One region of the Chryseobacterium sp. 14P4.3.2 genome, then DNA from elsewhere that is predicted to be linked to it. Evidence: riboswitches for the same ligand, from Rfam matches in the RefSeq annotation. Region 1 holds a riboswitch; each other region holds the start of a gene.
The links. A riboswitch is a leader RNA that binds a small molecule or an ion and turns the genes downstream of it on or off. The one in region 1 is predicted to bind cobalamin.
Positions count from the first base shown of each region.

Region 1 (5,919 bases):
CTGATGAGGTGAATTGTATATTCCTTCAGGGTGCAGGTGAAAAGGCATTCTGTGCGGGAGGAGATGTCAGAAAGCTGTATGATGCCATTATTGCACAGCGTTCTATTGATGATACTGAAGTTCCTCAGGATTGTTTCGATTTTTTCTCAAAAGAATATAAGTTGGATTATTCTGTTCATACCTATCCGAAACCTGTCATCGTTTGGGGACACGGAATTGTAATGGGTGGGGGAATTGGTTTAATGGTCGGAGCATCACACAGGATTGTGACTGAAAGAAGTAAACTGGCCATGCCGGAAATTACAATCGGGTTATATCCTGACGTAGGCGGAACCTGGTTTTTGAATAAAATGCCTTCCGCCTATGGATTCTATCTTGGGTTGACAGGGGCAAGGCTGGATGGTGCCGACTGCAAATTCTTAGGATTAGCAGATTACTATATAGAATCTTCTTCAAAAGAAACAATTCTAAAAGATCTTCTACAGACAGAATGGAATGGATCTTATCATAAAACAGTTTCTGATATTCTGGAAAATATTTCAAAAGATATCATCATTCCTGAATCACAGGCGTCAGCACATCAGTCGTTTATTCAGCAATTCGAAGGCTTGAAATCTTTGGAAGAATTCAGGAAAATAATAATTAATCAAGAAGATAAAGACGACTGGATCAATAATGGTCTGGAAAGTTTCGAAGCCGGATCTCCAAGCTCTGCTCATATTATTTTCAGGCAGCTGAAAGAAGGTAAAACGTTAAGTCTGGAAGAAGTTTTCCAGTCTGAACTGAATCTTTCATGCCAATGCTGCATACACCCGGATTTTGCAGAAGGCGTAAGAGCTTTATTAGTAGACAAAGATAGGTCTCCGAAATGGCATCCGGCAACACTGGACGAAATCACTGAAGAATGGATAGACTCGTATTTTTATGAGTTGAAAATTGAAAATTGAGAATGAAAAATTAATAATGGAAAATTAAAAATTGGTAGTTGGGAACAGGAAATGAATGTTTGAAAATAAATAATTTTTTCTAATTAATTCTCAATTTCAATTTTTTACATTTTCAATTTAATTTTAGTCGTTTTTACAATAGATACAAGAAGTTTAACCATTTCTTCAGCTTGTGGAAATACAGAATTGTAAATAGAAATGTCAATGATACTGCTGTCTTTTAATAATTGTATCCAATATAGAGTTTCATTAGCTTCTTTGAGGGAAATACTCATTTTATGGAGAAAATCTCTGGTACTCTGTGCGTGTTCTGCTTCACGTATCAAAGCACCAACAGCAGTCCCTGAACGCAAAAGTTGTTTAGATAAAACAAACTCTCTTTTTTCAGAAGACAAATGTTGATATACTTTGATAATTTGCAAAGCAAAGACATAAGATTTTTTTTAAACGACATTTTCTTTCATTAACTCAATTTACATCGAATTTTCTAAATAATTAAAAAAGTGTATTTCATTCTTTATAATGTGGTAATCATTTAAAATATTCAATTAGTGATTATAAATTAGTGATTTTCAATTTTTAACTCTCAATTTTTAATTAAAAAATGTCAAATATAGCATTCATAGGATTAGGAAACATGGGTGGGCCGATGGCGGTAAACCTGATGAAAAACGGTCATAACGTTATTGGTTTTGATCTTTCGGAAACGGCATTAGAAACCCTGCAGGCAGCTGGAGGAAAAATTGCTGGATCTGCTTTGGCCGCTGGCGGAGAAGCAGATGTGGTGATATCTATGCTGCCTTCCGGAAAGCACGTTGCAGAATTGTATTCTGAAGAATTTATAAATAATCTGAAACCTAATACATTACTGATTGACAGTAGTACCATTGATGCGGTAACTGCCCGTTCTGTGGCAGAACTTGCCGTTTCAAAAGGCTGTAGAATGATTGATGCTCCCGTTTCAGGTGGAACAGCCGGAGCTCAGGCAGGTACGTTAACCTTTATCGTAGGTGGTAAACAGGAGGATTACGAAAAAGCAAGGCCAATACTTAAATGTATGGGACAGAACATATTCCATGCCGGGGAATCCGGGGCTGGACAGGTTGCGAAGATCTGTAATAATATGCTGCTGGCGATTCATATGATTGGTACATCCGAGGCGATTAATCTCGGAGTGAGACATGGTCTTAATCCTCAGATATTAAGTGAAATTATGCAAAAAAGTTCAGGGAAAAACTGGTCTTTGGAGGTGTATAATCCTTATCCGGGAGTAATGGAAAATGCACCTGCTTCCAGAAATTATTCCGGAGGCTTTGCGGTAGACCTTATGGCAAAAGACCTTGGATTGGCTGCTGAAGCAGGATTAGAATCAAAAACAGCAACACCTCTCGGCAATACAGCCCTGAATTTATACAGAATGTGGAGCGAAGCCGGAAAAGGAAAAACAGATTTTTCCAGTATTATTCAGTTTCTGAACGCAGAGCTTTAATAGTGGAGAATTGAAAATTAAAAATTAAAAATGGAATGTCATCTCGACTTCTTTATAACTTTCAATTTTCAACTGTTCAATGATCAATTAAAAAATTAAAAAAGTGAATTTCGAAACATTATTATATCAGCAGGACGGTCATATCGGGACTTTGACCATTAACAGACCACAGGCATTAAATGCCTTGAATGAAAACGTTTTAAAAGAATTGAAATCATTTGCCGATGAAATAAAAACAGATAAAAATATACGGGCGCTGATCATTACCGGATCAGGTGACAAAGCATTTGTGGCAGGAGCGGATATCAAAGCAATGCAGGGAATGAGCCCAAAAGAAGCTGAAGATTTCTCAATAGCTGCTCAGAATGCTTTTAATGCTGTTGAAACCTTGCCATTTGCAGTAATTGCTGCTGTAAATGGATTTGCATTAGGAGGAGGATGTGAATTAGCATTGTCCTGTGACATTATTCTGGCTAGCGGAAAAGCTAAATTCGGACTGCCTGAAGTAACTCTAGGATTATTGCCATGCTTTGGCGGAACCCAGCGCTTACCCAGGGCCATCGGATTATATAAGGCTAGAGAAATGGTTTTCTCCGGAGAATTTTATTCTGCAGACACCTGTAAAGAATTTGGATTTGTGAATCATGTTTTTGCTCCGGAAGACCTTTTGAATGAAGCTCAGAAACTTGCAGAAACAATTGCTTCCAGAGGTCCGGTGGCTGTAGCCAAAGCAAAACAGTCTTTAAATACAGGTTTTGAACTGCATATCAAAGATGGATTACAACAGGAAGCCGCCTTATTCGGAGAATTATTCACTACAGAAGATCACAACGAAGGTATCGGAGCGTTCATAGAGAAGCGCAGCCCGGAGTTCAAAGGAAACTAGACATAGTGAGTTAAAAATGAAAAGATTAAGAGTTGAGAATTGAAAATAAAAAGTGAAAAATTGTACCGTCAAGCAAGTAAAAGGTGTAAAATTGATGTCATGATTAATTTTTAATTCTCCATTCTTAAAATTTTCAATTAAATTGTTATTCCATGGTTGTTCTTAACTTCAGCCATTACAAAAGTGCTGTGGGTACTTCCAATAGAATCTACAGATCCCAGTTTATTAAATACAAAATCCTGGTAATGTTTCATATCACGGACCTGAACTTTCAGTAGGAAATCAAAGTCTCCGGAAATGTTGTAGCATTCAGCCACTTCCTCAATCTCCAGAATTTCTTTTACAAAATCATAACCCACAGACCTGTCATGGATTTTTAATTTGATCTGGCAAAAAACTGTAAACCCCCGATTGAGCTTTTCAGCATCCAGAACTGCGGCATATCTTTTAACATATCCTTCCTGTTCGAGCCTTTTTACTCTTTCAAAAACAGGAGAAGTAGACAGGTTAACTTCTTTGGCCAGTTCTTTAACTGTCAGTTTTGCGTTTTTTTGAAGCAGTCTGAGTAACTGTACATCTTTATCATCAAGTTCTTCCACAGAATATTATTCTTTTAAATTATAAAAACAGTTAAAGATAAGGAATTTTATGCTTTTATAAATTGTTTTAAAAGTTTAATTTGCTTAATTATTCATTGTTTATTGTTGTTTTATTCTGTATTGCTAATTTTACACAAAATTAAAAACTTTACCGGTGACGGTTGTTACTGGTAAAAATCAGTTCTTTATAGATACTTCATCAAACAGGAAAGGTTTTACTTAAGGTAGATTAATAGGGAATCGTGTGGAAATCACGAGCTGTCGCGCAACTGTAAGTAACATATCAAAAGTTTCTGTCCTTGCATATCCACTGCCAAAAGCGGGAAGGATGACGGAAACTGTTACAAGTCAGGAGACCTGCCTTTACTGAATTGACAATGCTTTCGCGGTCTGAAGCTTTTGGGTCATACAGATGATATATCGGACTATGCATTTTCTTATGAAAGAGGAGGTGTGTTATTCTGTATGTCATTGTTTTCCAAAATCTTATTTATCCGTTAAAGTGTTGCGAAGCATTTCAGAGAGCTTTACATTAAGTCTAATTAAAAAGTTTAAAAAATGCAAACACACATTCTGGGCTACCCGCGTATTGGTGGTAAAAGAGAACTCAAAAAAGCCTGCGAGCAATATTGGTCAGGTAAGATCCTTTTAGAAGAACTTCTTACTACAGGAAGGAATATCTGTACCCAAAACTGGAATATCCAGAAAGACGCAGGAATAGATTTAATTCCTTGTAATGATTTTTCATACTATGATCAGGTATTGGATATGAGCCTTGTTGTAGGGGCAATTCCGAGACGTTATCATGAAGTGGTGCTTAAAAAAAACAATTCTGAACTGGACCTTTACTTTGCAATGGCAAGAGGATATCAGAAAGACGGATTGGATATCACCGCGATGGAGATGACCAAATGGTTTGATACCAATTATCATTATATCGTACCTGAATTTTACAAAAACCAGCAGTTTAAGCTGAGCTCAGATAAGATTTTCAATGAATTTGCAGGAGCAAAGCAGGCAGGAATAAGTGCAAAGCCAGTCATTATAGGACTTGTTTCTTACCTTCTTTTAGGAAAAGAAAAAGAAGAAGGATTTGATAAGCTGGATCTGGCAGGAAATCTCCTTTCGGTTTATACAGAGATTTTAACCAAACTTCAGGAGCAGGGTGTTGAATGGATTCAGTTTGATGAACCTTTTCTGGCTTTGGACTTAACGGATAAGGCAAAAGAAACCTATCAATATATTTATTCTGAAATAAGAAAACGTTTCCCGAAACTGAAATTTATTGTGGCTACTTATTTCGAAGGATTGAAGAATAATTTGTCTCTTGCCGTCTCACTTCCTGTAAATGTATTACACACAGATCTTGTAAGAAATCCTGAGCAGCTGGAAGATATTCTCAACGTAATTCCGGAAAGTTTAAACCTGTCATTAGGACTTGTTGACGGAAGAAATATCTGGAAAAATGACTATGAAAAATCGTTGTCTTTCATCAGGAAAGCTGTTGAAAAGCTTGGTTCCGAAAGAGTTTTTATAGCACCATCATGCTCATTACTTCATTCACCATGTGACTTGGATTTTGAAACGAATCTTAATCCCGAAATTAAAAACTGGCTGGCTTTTTCAAAACAAAAGGTGAAAGAAGTAGTAAGTCTGAAGGAAATTGCATCCGGAACAGAAAATGAAAATATCCTTGCTGAGTTTGAAGAAAACAAAAAAGCCATTGAAAACAGAAAAACATCTTCTCTTATTCATAATAATGAGGTTAAACAGAGAACTAATGCGGTGACTGAAGAAGATGCTCAAAGAAAAAATATATTCAAAATCCGTAAAGAAGAACAGCAGAAGGCATTACAGCTTCCTTTATTTCCGACAACAACCATCGGCTCATTTCCCCAGACCACAGAAGTAAGAAGCTGGAGAGCTAAATTTAAAAAAGGAGAACTTACAGCTGAACAATATGATACTTTACTGAAAGAAGAAACCCAAAGAACCATC
Region 1 covers NZ_JBYOKO010000003.1:41,556-47,474, forward strand. Annotated here, with positions in the region: gene AC27VX_RS05870 (enoyl-CoA hydratase/isomerase family protein) at 1-947, shown strand, start outside; gene AC27VX_RS05875 (four helix bundle protein) at 1,052-1,342, opposite strand; gene mmsB (3-hydroxyisobutyrate dehydrogenase) at 1,552-2,436, shown strand; gene AC27VX_RS05885 (enoyl-CoA hydratase/isomerase family protein) at 2,540-3,322, shown strand; gene AC27VX_RS05890 (Lrp/AsnC family transcriptional regulator) at 3,460-3,921, opposite strand; cobalamin riboswitch at 4,115-4,300, shown strand; gene metE (5-methyltetrahydropteroyltriglutamate--homocysteine S-methyltransferase) at 4,480-5,919, shown strand, end outside.

Region 2 (5,919 bases), on a different contig from region 1:
AAGTTTCGGGAATAAAACTTTAATTTAATTATATCATGAGAAAAATCTATTTTTTTTTCTTACTGCTTATCATGCAGTCCATGTCGGCCCAATTTACAGAAAGTGACATTAAATTCTGGATAGGAACCGGTTCCAAAAAAGCTTATTTCATTGCTGATTTTAATGATAACAATACTCCTACGTCTTATGCATGGGGATATCGTTTTGATTCTAATGACTTAACAATGGAAGACCTTATCAATGCTATTGCTAATGTAGAGCCTAAGATAGAGGTTGAAATTCCTTCCGGGTTTCTTTACAGTTTAAACTACAATCATCATACACCAAGTCTTGATGATTATTGGTCTACCTGGTCAGGATTAACCTCAGAAAATTTATCATTCAATAACGGAGTAAATAATGACCTTTTGATTGACGGAAAATGGTATGGAATCTCCTATGGTTTTGATCCGCCTTCCAAGCCTTCCGCTCCTGTCCCTGCCTACAGTTCAAAGTGGTACAGTTCTTCTCAGATTACCAACTGGATAGGAACCGGAAGTAATAAAAGTCTGGTAGTAATTGACTTTGGGACAGATAGCACAAACGGAAATGCTGACTCTTTTGTATTCGGAATTCAATATAACGGAACAATAACTGCGGAGCAGGCTTTACAGTTAATTCAGTCACAGACTTCTTATTTCAGTTTTACATCTACCAGTAATCAGGTTTCCAGTCTTTCACTGAATAACTTCACCGGAAACCCTTCCGCACCAAACAGCTGGAAATTATATAAAGGAAATGACCTTTCAAGCTGGCAGGCAAAAACCAATTTATCTCAAATTCAGCTGAATAACAATGACTGGCTAGGTTTAAGTTTCGGACAAAGAAGACCAATTACTCCGGCAGAATCATTTTCTACATTGGGTGTTTCCAGCGTCAATAAGAAAAAATTCGGTATCTATCCTAATCCGGCAAGTGACTTCATTCAAATTGATAGTCCTGAGAATGTGAAGGAAGTGAATATCTATTCTGCTACAGGGCAGAAAGTATTAACTTCCCAAGCAACAAAGATTAATATCCGGTCTTTGAGTTCAGGAGTTTATTTTGTTGAGATAAAAACTTCTGCCAATTCAACCATTCATAAGATAGTAAAGAAATAGGAAAAAAAATATTTTCCCGGCCACGACTGGTAACTTTTTTTAAGTGCAGTGGTGTCAAAACACGAGACTTTCTCAATTTTTGAGAAGGTCTTTTTTCGTCACGGGATTCCATTTTAACGACCGAAATTGTAAAATGAATTCAATATAAACTATAAAGCTCCTAATTTTAATTCTGAAAAACCAACAATAAAGGTAGATTACTTATCAATTTGATAAAATATCTTTTTGAATAATTTATTAAATTCCATAAAAGACTTGAAATCAGGTACAATTCACAAAAAAACACCTATTAATTTATATGATATATTTGCAGCGTTTTTAAGGTTGAACATTGTTCATTAATAGGGAATCAGGTGAGAATAAATATTCGAATCCTGAGCTGTTCCCGCAACTGTAAACTAATCTACTTATAGCCTTTAATACCACTGGATAAAAATCCGGGAAGGCGGCTATAAGATGTAAGCCAGGAGACCTGCCTTAAATTAATTTCAACTTTCGGGAATAAAAGTTTGTGAAAGAAAAATCTAAACAGATTTTTTCATGAATGTTTTGTCCTGTGGTGAGGTTTCGGGAATAAAACTTTAATTTAATTATATCATGAAGAAAATCTATTTTCTTATTCTTGCGTTTGTACTCTCTTTTGCAAATGCGCAAACTGAAGGGGTCCTGGTACTCAACGAAGGCGGTGCCGGAAGCAATAATGCTGAAATATCGCTGATCTCCAATCAATCGGTTGTGACCAACAACTATTTTAAAATCAATAACAATAATGCAACACTGGGCGATACCGCACAAGACATTAAAATTTTTGGTGACAAAATTTTTGTGGTTTTAAACATTTCCAACCAAATAAAGGTCATCAACAAATCTGACTTTTCTTTGATTACCACGATTTCAAACAACCTGGACAATCCAAGATACATTGCTTTTAGCGGAGATAAATTCTATGTAACCAACTGGGGAGGAACAGGTTCTGTCAATAATTATGTAGCGGTTTACAATCTCAACACGTATTCTCATGAAGCAAATATTGCTGTAGGGTCGGGACCTGAAAAAATTTACAGTAAAGACGATAAGCTTTATGTTTTATTAAAGGGAGGTTTTGGAATCAATCAGTATATGGATGTTATCAATACTTCTACCAATTCGGTTATCTCAGAAGTAAATGTAGGAGATTTTCCACACAGTATTTTTGAAAAAAACAACCTTCTTTACATCATGAGTTCCGGAAATCCTTATACTCCTAATTCTTTTGGAACTTTTACGGTTTACAATACAACAAGCCAAAGTATCGTTTCCAGCACAGCACTTCCTGCAGGGACAAAACCAGCTTATATGGATACAGACGGTACGAATATTTATTATATGAAAGATGCGTCAATTTATAAAACATCTATTGCGGCTCCTTCTTTTTCAACAAATGCAATTGCAAGTGCACCTATTCCTATAAATAGTTATGGTACGGCCTATGGGTTTAATATTGTTAATAATAAAATTTATGTTGCTGACCCTAAGGGATATGTTGCACCGGGAAAAATTTACACTTATGATTTGCAGGGAACCTTAGAAAATACTTTTACAGTGAGTCTGCTTCCTAATCAAATCATTGCTTATAATAGTGCATCACCATCTCTTTCTACAGCTGAAAATACAAAAGCTTCTAAATTGTCATTATATCCGAATCCTGCAAGTGACAAATTCTTTGTACAAGGTTTAAATACCGGAAATATTCAGATTTATGATACTGCCGGAAGAATGATCATCAACACGCAGTATACTCAAAACGGTATTGATGTAAGTACTCTATCTAAAGGCAATTATATTGTAAAAATCACAGATAAGAATAATAATTTCACTGAAAAACTAATCATTAAATAATTCTTCAATGCAAAAATTATTAAGTCTTTTATGTACACTTATTGTGGGACTGTGCCTTGCGCAGTTTACTGCAAATGATGTAAAATTTTTCGTGGGAACAGGTTCTCAAACTGCCTATTTTGTAGCAGATTTCAAAGATGGAACTGATGACCGATCTTACGTCTGGGGAGTAAGATTTAATCCGGGGCAGAATATAACCGGGCCTCAAATGCTTCAGATGATCAAAAGTGCAGAACCTGCTTTTGATTATATTTTAACGTTTAATAACGGGTTTCTTGATAAGGTTAGTTTTAATGACCATTCTCAACAATCAACACCGGACTGGTGGAGTTTATGGCGTGGTAATGATACGAACAGCTGGTCTTCAGTAGGATGGATGAACAATGGAACGATATTAAACGGCCAGTGGTACGGTGCATCTTATGGATTCAGCAATCCTACAGCACAAGCACCTGCTACGCCAATTCCTGCATACAGTTCTTTATGGTACGATTCCTCTCAAATTACCAACTGGATTGGCACCGGATCTAATAAAAGCTTAGTTGTTATAGATTTCGGAACTGATAATTCTAATGGAAATGCTAATTCATTTGTCTTTGGAATTCAATACAATGGAACGATTACTGCTGAACAGGCTTTGCAGTTGATTCAGTCACAAGCTTCTTATTTTACCTTTACCTCAACCAACAACCAAGTTTCCGGTCTTTCACTGAATAATCTCACTGGAAACACTTCCGGATCAAACAGCTGGAAATTGTATAAGGGAAATGATATCTCAAGCTGGCAGACACAGTCCGAGCTTTCACAAATTCAATTAACCAATAACAAATGGCTTGGATTAAGTTTCGGACAAAGAAGACCTTTTACTCCTACTGAAGCATCTAATGCAACACTGGGTGTTTCTACTGTCAATAAGAAAATTTTAAGCATTTACCCTAATCCGGCAAGTGACTTCATTCAGATTGACAGTCCTGAAAATGTGAAGGAAGTAAATATCTATTCTGCATCGGGTCAGAAAGTAATGACAGCGCAGGCAACTAAGATCAATATTCAGTCTTTAAGTTCAGGGGTTTATTTTGTTGAGATTAAAACCTTAAGCAATTCAGTACTCCATAAAATGGTTAAGAAATAGAAAAAAGAATATTTTTTCAACCCTAAATACACGATTTTTTTATTCATGTATCATGGTAAAACAAAAACGCACCCGGTTGGGTGCGTTTTTCATTTGATTTAAAATCAATTATTTTTTTTCTGTAGATCTCTGTAAAACCTCATCTACCATTCCGTAGCCTTTAGCCTCTTCAGATGTCATCCAGTAATCTCTGTCAGAAGATTTTTCAACCCACTCATAAGTTTGTCCTGAGTGGTGCCCGATAATTTCATAAAGCTCCTGCTTCAATTTCAACATCTCTCTAAGGTTGATTTCCATATCAGAAGCCACTCCCTGAGCCCCTCCTGAAGGCTGGTGAATCATGACTCTTGAATGCTTCAGCGCAGAACGCTTTCCTTTTTCACCTGCCACCAATAATACAGCTCCCATAGAAGCAGCCATACCGGTACAGATCGTTGCTACATCCGGCTTAATGATCTGCATGGTGTCATAAATACCTAAACCTGCATAAACACTACCCCCTGGAGAGTTGATGTAGATCTGAATATCTTTTGACGGATCTGCACTTTCTAAGAATAAAAGCTGTGCTGTAACAATGTTTGCTACCTGATCATCAATCCCTGTTCCAAGAAAGATAATCCTGTCCATCATCAAACGGGAGAAAACGTCCATCTGAGCAACGTTTAATCTTCTTTCTTCCATAATGTACGGAGTAAGATTCGTTGGCCCATACATTCCCATATACTGATCGGTTACCAAACCGTTGTTTCCTAAATGCTTTACAGAGAAATCTCTGAAATCTTTTTTAATGTCCATATTTCTATTATGTATTATTTTAAACAAATATTTTCAAAGTTTAAATTACAATATTTATTCCTAAAATTTTATAGGACTTTTTGTCACAGAATATAAAATATTGTCTATAAACTATCTATTTCTATCTCCATAGATCCCTTTGATCGGGGAATATTCGATAATATTACTAAGTCTTATTGAAGCCTGTTTCAGCAAAGTGATCTTCTTGATCAGTTCATAATATTTTCCTTCATCGGTATTGCTGTACTGATCCAGCTCTTTTGCTGTCTCTGTAATCAGATAATCAATGTACCGGTATTTGTGCAGTAAAACATCCCCCTGAATCTGATCCGCCACCTTATCTCCATAATTGGGAGGATAGATGTTTCTGGAAGCCCAGTTTTCAAGATCATCCAGCGGTATCAGTGCATCTACTACTTTGGTTGTGATTTCTTCATCCATAAAAGATACAAAAAAGTTTCCGCTTCTAAGCTCATCTTTCTGAATTCCCTCTCTTACCTGATTGATAATAATCTCATTTTCTTTGACTAAAAACGTATACTGTTCTTCTTCAAAATGATGAAGAATTTCTTCAATAACTGTAATCTGGTACTCTTCATTTTGTTCATTTCTGCGTTTCAGGACAATATCCCCAAACATCAGCATATGATCTACCAGCTTATTCTCCATAAACAGTACTCCAAACAGGAAAGGATCTTCTTTCTCTTTATCCAGAGGGACAATCTCCATCTTGGGAGCCGTTTTATCCTTCTGCTGCTGCTGAACATGGCTCGTCTGATTCTGGGTAATCTGCTTCTGAACATCCAGTTCGTTGAAAAGGCTCTGCTCAGAAAGTCCGAACTTATTCGAAACCTCCTTAAGATATACCTCCCTTTTCAGGGCATTCTGTACAAAGGAAACCGATTTTACAATATCCCTTATCGCTTCAGCCTTTTTAATAGGATCATTTCCTATATCTCTCAACAGGATTTCCGC
Region 2 covers NZ_JBYOKO010000004.1:114,682-120,600, forward strand. Annotated here, with positions in the region: gene AC27VX_RS08265 (T9SS type A sorting domain-containing protein) at 36-1,139, shown strand; cobalamin riboswitch at 1,444-1,633, shown strand; gene AC27VX_RS08270 (T9SS type A sorting domain-containing protein) at 1,737-3,017, shown strand; gene AC27VX_RS08275 (T9SS type A sorting domain-containing protein) at 3,025-4,149, shown strand; gene clpP (ATP-dependent Clp endopeptidase proteolytic subunit ClpP) at 4,258-4,944, opposite strand; gene dnaG (DNA primase) at 5,056-5,919, opposite strand, start outside.
Region 2: it holds a riboswitch for cobalamin, as region 1 does, so the genes downstream of both, AC27VX_RS08270 (T9SS type A sorting domain-containing protein) here and metE (5-methyltetrahydropteroyltriglutamate--homocysteine S-methyltransferase) in region 1, are expected to answer to the same signal.

Region 3 (5,919 bases), on a different contig from region 1:
TTCTTGGCAATTAACCTTGCTTCTACAGATTATGCCGGACACAAATTCGGGCCTAACTCTATTGAAGTGGAAGATGTTTATATCAGATTAGATCAGGATCTGGCAGAATTCTTTAATTATCTGGATTCAAAAGTTGGAAAAGGAGAGTATACTGTTTTCCTTTCTGCTGACCATGGTGGAGCACACTCTGTAGGATTCCTGAAAGAACATAAGATCCCGACAGGTTTCTTTGGAGAAGGAGCTCAGAAAGATCTTAACCAAAAACTGAAAGAGAAATTCGGAGCTGATAAATTAATCAATGCTATCGATAATTATCAGATCTATTTCGACAGAAAAGTATTGGCTGACAGTAAGCTTGAATTAGATGACGTAAGAAACTTCGCCGTTAAGGAGCTTGAAAAAGACCCTACTGTTTTATATGCCGTTTCTGTAGATAAAGTTCAGGAAGCAAGTATTCCGGAACCTATCAAACAAAGAATTATCAACGGAATCAACAGACAGAGAAGTGGTGATATTCAATTGATTTCTCATGACTCTATGCTTCCTCCATACTCTAAAACAGGAACTACACACAGTGTATGGAATTCTTATGATTCACATATTCCATTAATCTTTATGGGATGGGGAGTTAAGCAGGGAGAAAGTAATAAGGCTTATTATATGACCGATATTGCTCCTACTGTTTCTTCGTTACTTAAAATTCAGTTTCCAAGCGGAAATGTTGGAAATCCAATCACAGAGGTTATTGGTAAATAATTGAACAAAATGATTCGATCATATAGAACTGCCTTCATTTGAGGGCAGTTTTTTATTTTACTTATAAAGGTTAATTTACGCTTTAGGAGTGTTGTTCATCAAATCATTAGTAGAGATGATGTTTCGAATGGCTGTTTTTGATATTGAGAACAGTCATTTTACTTTTGTTTATTTTAAAGAAGAATCTATGGGAAAAGAAGCCGTGGTTTGCAGATTGGTTTTTTGGCTAATAGATATAAAAAGTTATCTTTGCAAAAATTTTGGTTTCCAGTATATTGGAATGAAAAGGGAATCGGGTGAAAGCCCCGGACTGTCCCCGCAACTGTAAATCGCAACTAAAAATTTCTGCAAGCAGCCACTGTATACAACGGGAAGGTGCAGAATGCGAAAGTCAGGAGACCTGCCAGAGTTATAACCAAAAAACATATTGCTTTCGGAGGAAAAGTAAAATAATATGGATATAAAAAGATCTTTAGCACTGCTTTTTTCATCTTATGGCTGTTTTCTTTTCGGACAAGAGAAAGCCATTGATACTATTTACATCTTCGACAACCAGATGAACAGGGTAAAACTCTTTCATCCGGTGAAAACCATTACAGCCGAAGATACAGAGAAAAATTCTACTAACCTTTCAGAACTGCTCAGGTTTCAATCTCAGGTTTATATTAAAGAAAATGGACGTGGGGCTGTTTCTTCACCTTCTTTCAGAGGAACCACCGCACAGCAGACCGCCTTTGTATGGAACGGAATTAATATCAATTCCAACTTTCTGGGACAAGGAGATATCAACAATATGCCGCTGTTCGGGTATGATCAGATCGGAATAAAAGCCGGTGGTGGAAGTGTGGTATACGGAAGTGGGGCTATCGGAGGAAGTATTCATATGAACAATACTCTTGATTTTAATAAGGGATTTCATGGGGGACTATTTTCAGAGGTGGCTTCTTTTAATACGTTTAATAACTTTGTTAAAGGATCTTACAGCAATGACAGGTTCAGCTTTAAAGCTTCGGGAAATTACTCAGTAAGTGAAAATGATTATAAGGTAAGCGACCTTAATTATATCAACAGGAACGGAAATTACTACAATACTACATTTAATGCAGGAGCTTCCTATAAAATAACTGATGAGCATAAAGTTTCGTGGCAAAGCCAGTTTTTTGACTCTTCACAGCATTATCCTATCTATGAAGAAACAGAAACGAAAACGAAATATAAAAGCCAGAGTGTAAGAAGCCTTATCTCATGGGACTGGAATAAAACAAAATTCAGCAACTCTTTCAAAACTGCTTATACAGAAGAAAATTTTCAGTATTTTGGAGCTTTGGATCTGCCTAAATCCAGTGGTGGTACAGGAAAAAACTATATTTTGAAAAATGATTTCAATTATTTTCTGAATTCAAAGTGGAATATTAATCTTATAGGAGAATTTCAGGTCAATAAAGGAGAAGGTTATAAAAGTGGAATAGGGGATGTAAGCAGAAATGTAGGTTCAGTTTCCGCATTGTTAAGATATTTCGCAACAAAGGACCTGCGTTTTGAAAGTGGGTTTAAAAAAGATTTTGTGGAAGATATCAATTCTCCGGTTCTGTATTCTTTCTCCGGAAAATGGGATACTTCAAAATGGTATAATGTAGGGCTTAATTTATCCAAGAATTTCAGATATCCGTCATTTAATGATATCTATTATGAGCCGGGCGGGAATAAGGATCTGAGACCGGAAACCTCTGTTCAGGTAGATATGAACCACGAGTTTAAAGTGAAGAATTTTAAACTTACCGTTTCCCCTTATTACATGGGAGTGACCGATCTTATTGTATGGCTGCCTACAGCTCTTGGGTATTGGCAGGCTTTCAACGTTAATAAATCCGAATCATATGGATTGGAATCTCAATTGTCTTTTAATAAACAATTGGGGAATCATAAGATTGGGCTGAATGCCGGGTATTATTACACGAGATCGATTGATAAGGAAACCCATAAACAGCGACCGTACGTTCCAATGCACAGAGCAACAGCAAATGTAGATTATGAGTATAGCTTCCTTAAATTCTTTGCACAGGGACTATTCAATGGGATTACTTATATAACAGGTGATGAAGACAGGAAAACAGCAATTGATCCTTATTTTATTTTAAATACCGGTATTTCGGCGACGGTTTCCAAAAGATATACCTTAGGAGTTAAAGTCAATAATGTAACAAATACCTATTATAAAACAGTTTCTTTCTACCCTTTGCCTAAAAGGAACTACAGCGTTTACGCGGCAATAAATTTTTAAAAATTAAAATTAATATATTATGAGAATAACCAGAATTTTAACAGTGCTATTTGCATTTGTACTATTGTTTAACATTTCTTGTAGCAGTGACAATGAAAGTTATGAAATTTCGCCAATCACGTATCAGGATGGGTATTTTATTTCTAACGAAGGAAACTTTAAAAGTAACGGTGCTAATGTAACGTTTCTTACAAGAGATTTAAGCCTGCAACAAGATAATATCTATGCTTATAATAATAACAATGAAATATTGGGAGATGTTCTTCAGGCAATAGGTCTTAACGAAAATAAAGCTTACCTTGTGATGAACAATTCTAATAAAATTGTAGTGGTGGATCGTTATACTTTTAAGAAATTGGGTACAATCACAGATCAGATCAACAATCCAAGAGGTATTACCTTCGCGAATGGATTTATCTATGTAGCTAATACCAATTTCTCTACCAATGTTAACAGTGTAACGAAGTATAAAATTTCTGACCTGTCATTTGTAAAGAAAATCGACTTTACTGAAGTTGCAGATAAAATTGTAGAAGCAGGTGGAAATGTTTTTGTACAGAATGCTTCATCAGGGTATGGAAATAAGATTACTTATATTAATACAGCTACTGATAATAAGACTGAGATTACTATTCCAAATGGTCAGATTGGTAGAACAGTTTCCTATAACTCTGATGTGTACACAATTTCAGGTACTACTGCCAATTCTTATATTTATAAAATTTCAAGTACAGGAACTTTGACACCAGTTGTTACATTAACGGGAATTCCAAACGGAACGAATCTTCAGATTGATAATGGTAAGTTTTACTTTAGTTCAGGAAACAAAATTTATACAACAAGTATAGCTGCTCCAGTAGTTCCTGCTAATCCATTACTTACTGTTGCAGATAACGGACCATCTTATTATGTTCTATATGGATTTACAGTTGTAGACGGAAGAATTTTCGCTTCAGATGTTAAGAAATTCGAAGGAAATAGTGAAATGACAGTATATTCTGCAAGTACAGGAGGTAAAATCAGATCTTTTATAACAGGAGGTTTGGGAGCTAATGGAACCTATGTAAATCCATAATAGACCATAATAAAATACAGCATATGAAAATATAATTTTTTATTTTTTTTCATCATTTGTGTTTTTTGTCCGGGCGGTTTCTCAGAAACCGCCCGGGTTTGTTTTAATAGTAGATACAAAAGAGCCCGGCGGGATGGAACATCCCGCCGGGCTCTTTATTTATTTGTCAATAAGATTATAGTGTTAATCCCAACTTTTCAGCCTCAGCAATTACAAACTTGGTAGCCTCTTCCTTTTCATTGGGAATCTCGCCTTCAAGAATAGCTTCTTTTACCTTTTCTTTTAAAATTCCAATCTCACGGCCTGGTTTAAGGTTAAACATTTCCATGATTTCCTCACCGGTAATAGGCGGTTGGAAGTTTCTTACCTGATCCTTTTCTTCTACCTCTTTTATTTTTACCGCTACATACTCAAAATTTCTTTTGAATTTATCCTGCTTTTTAGAATTTTTAGTGGTGATATCAGCCTTACATAAAGTAAAAAGATCTTCAAGATTTTCACCGGCATCAAATAAAAGCCTTCTTAATGCAGCATCTGAAGCATCGTCTGTAATCAAAGCGATAGGACGTGATGAAAGCTTTACCATTTTCTGAACATACTTCATATCACTTCCCAAAGGCAGTTTCAGCCTCTGAAACAAAGCTTTAACCATTTTCGAACCCAAAAATTCATGCCCATGAAAAGTCCAGCCTGTACCTTCCACAAACTTTTTCGTAGGAGCTTTTCCTATATCGTGAAGCAACGCCGACCAGCGCAGCCAAAGGTTGTCCGTATTCACAGAAATATTATCCACAACCTCAAGTGTATGGTAAAAATTATCTTTGTGAGTCTGACCTTCCACCTCTTCCACACCCTTCAGTTCAATAAGTTCAGGAATGATAAGTTTTAGCAGGCCTGTTTGCTCCATTAGGCTTAATCCTACGGAAGGCTTTTCTGATAACATGATTTTATTGAATTCCACCATGATTCTTTCCATAGAAACAATCTTGATTCTCTCAGCTTCCTGTTGTATTGCCCGCAAAGAATTCTCTTCTACCGTAAAATTTAAAGTAGAAGCAAAACGTACTGCTCTCATCATCCTTAACGGATCATCAGAGTAGGTTTGAGCTGGCTCTAAAGGCGTTCGTAAAATTCCCTTTTCAAGGTCGTCAATCCCATTGAATGGATCGATAAGTTCACCAAAATTATCCTTATTTAAAGAAATAGCCATCGCGTTGATGGTAAAATCTCTTCTCTTTTGGTCATCCTCCAGACTTCCACCTTCTACTTCAGGTTTTCTGCTGTCTTCTGTATAGCTTTCTTTTCTTGCACCCACAAACTCCAGTTCAAGTTCTTTGTACTTGATCATCGCAGTTCCGTAGGTTTTAAAAACAGAAACCTTTAATTTTGGATCAATATCCTGAGCAACATTCTGGGCAAGCTCAATACCGCTTTGTTCCGTTACAAAGTCTATATCCGTAGAAGCCTTTCTTTTCATCAGAAGGTCACGAACATATCCACCCACAATATAGACAGACTGGTTGTTTCTTTCTGCCGCTTCAGAAATAATTTTAAAAAGTTTTAAATTCTTATTTTGGTTAAGATTAATTTTCATCGTTAATAATAGTGTCAATTTCTACCAATGGATCTCATTAATCATAATGAGCATACATTTTACTAATTTTTCCTTCTTCATTAAAAAGCATGACCTCTACGGCATGCTTGTCCATAATCGACTTATAAAATAATGCTACAGAATCCACTCCCGCTGTTGAACGGATCAAATCGAAATGGAGATCCGGGAATTTTTCCAATGCCGTTCTCCAGT
Region 3 covers NZ_JBYOKO010000010.1:4,693-10,611, forward strand. Annotated here, with positions in the region: gene pafA (alkaline phosphatase PafA) at 1-756, shown strand, start outside; cobalamin riboswitch at 1,001-1,178, shown strand; gene AC27VX_RS14970 (TonB-dependent receptor plug domain-containing protein) at 1,211-3,037, shown strand; gene AC27VX_RS14975 (YncE family protein) at 3,057-4,112, shown strand; gene AC27VX_RS14980 (CCA tRNA nucleotidyltransferase) at 4,288-5,706, opposite strand; gene AC27VX_RS14985 (nuclear transport factor 2 family protein) at 5,744-5,919, opposite strand, start outside.
Region 3: it holds a riboswitch for cobalamin, as region 1 does, so the genes downstream of both, AC27VX_RS14970 (TonB-dependent receptor plug domain-containing protein) here and metE (5-methyltetrahydropteroyltriglutamate--homocysteine S-methyltransferase) in region 1, are expected to answer to the same signal.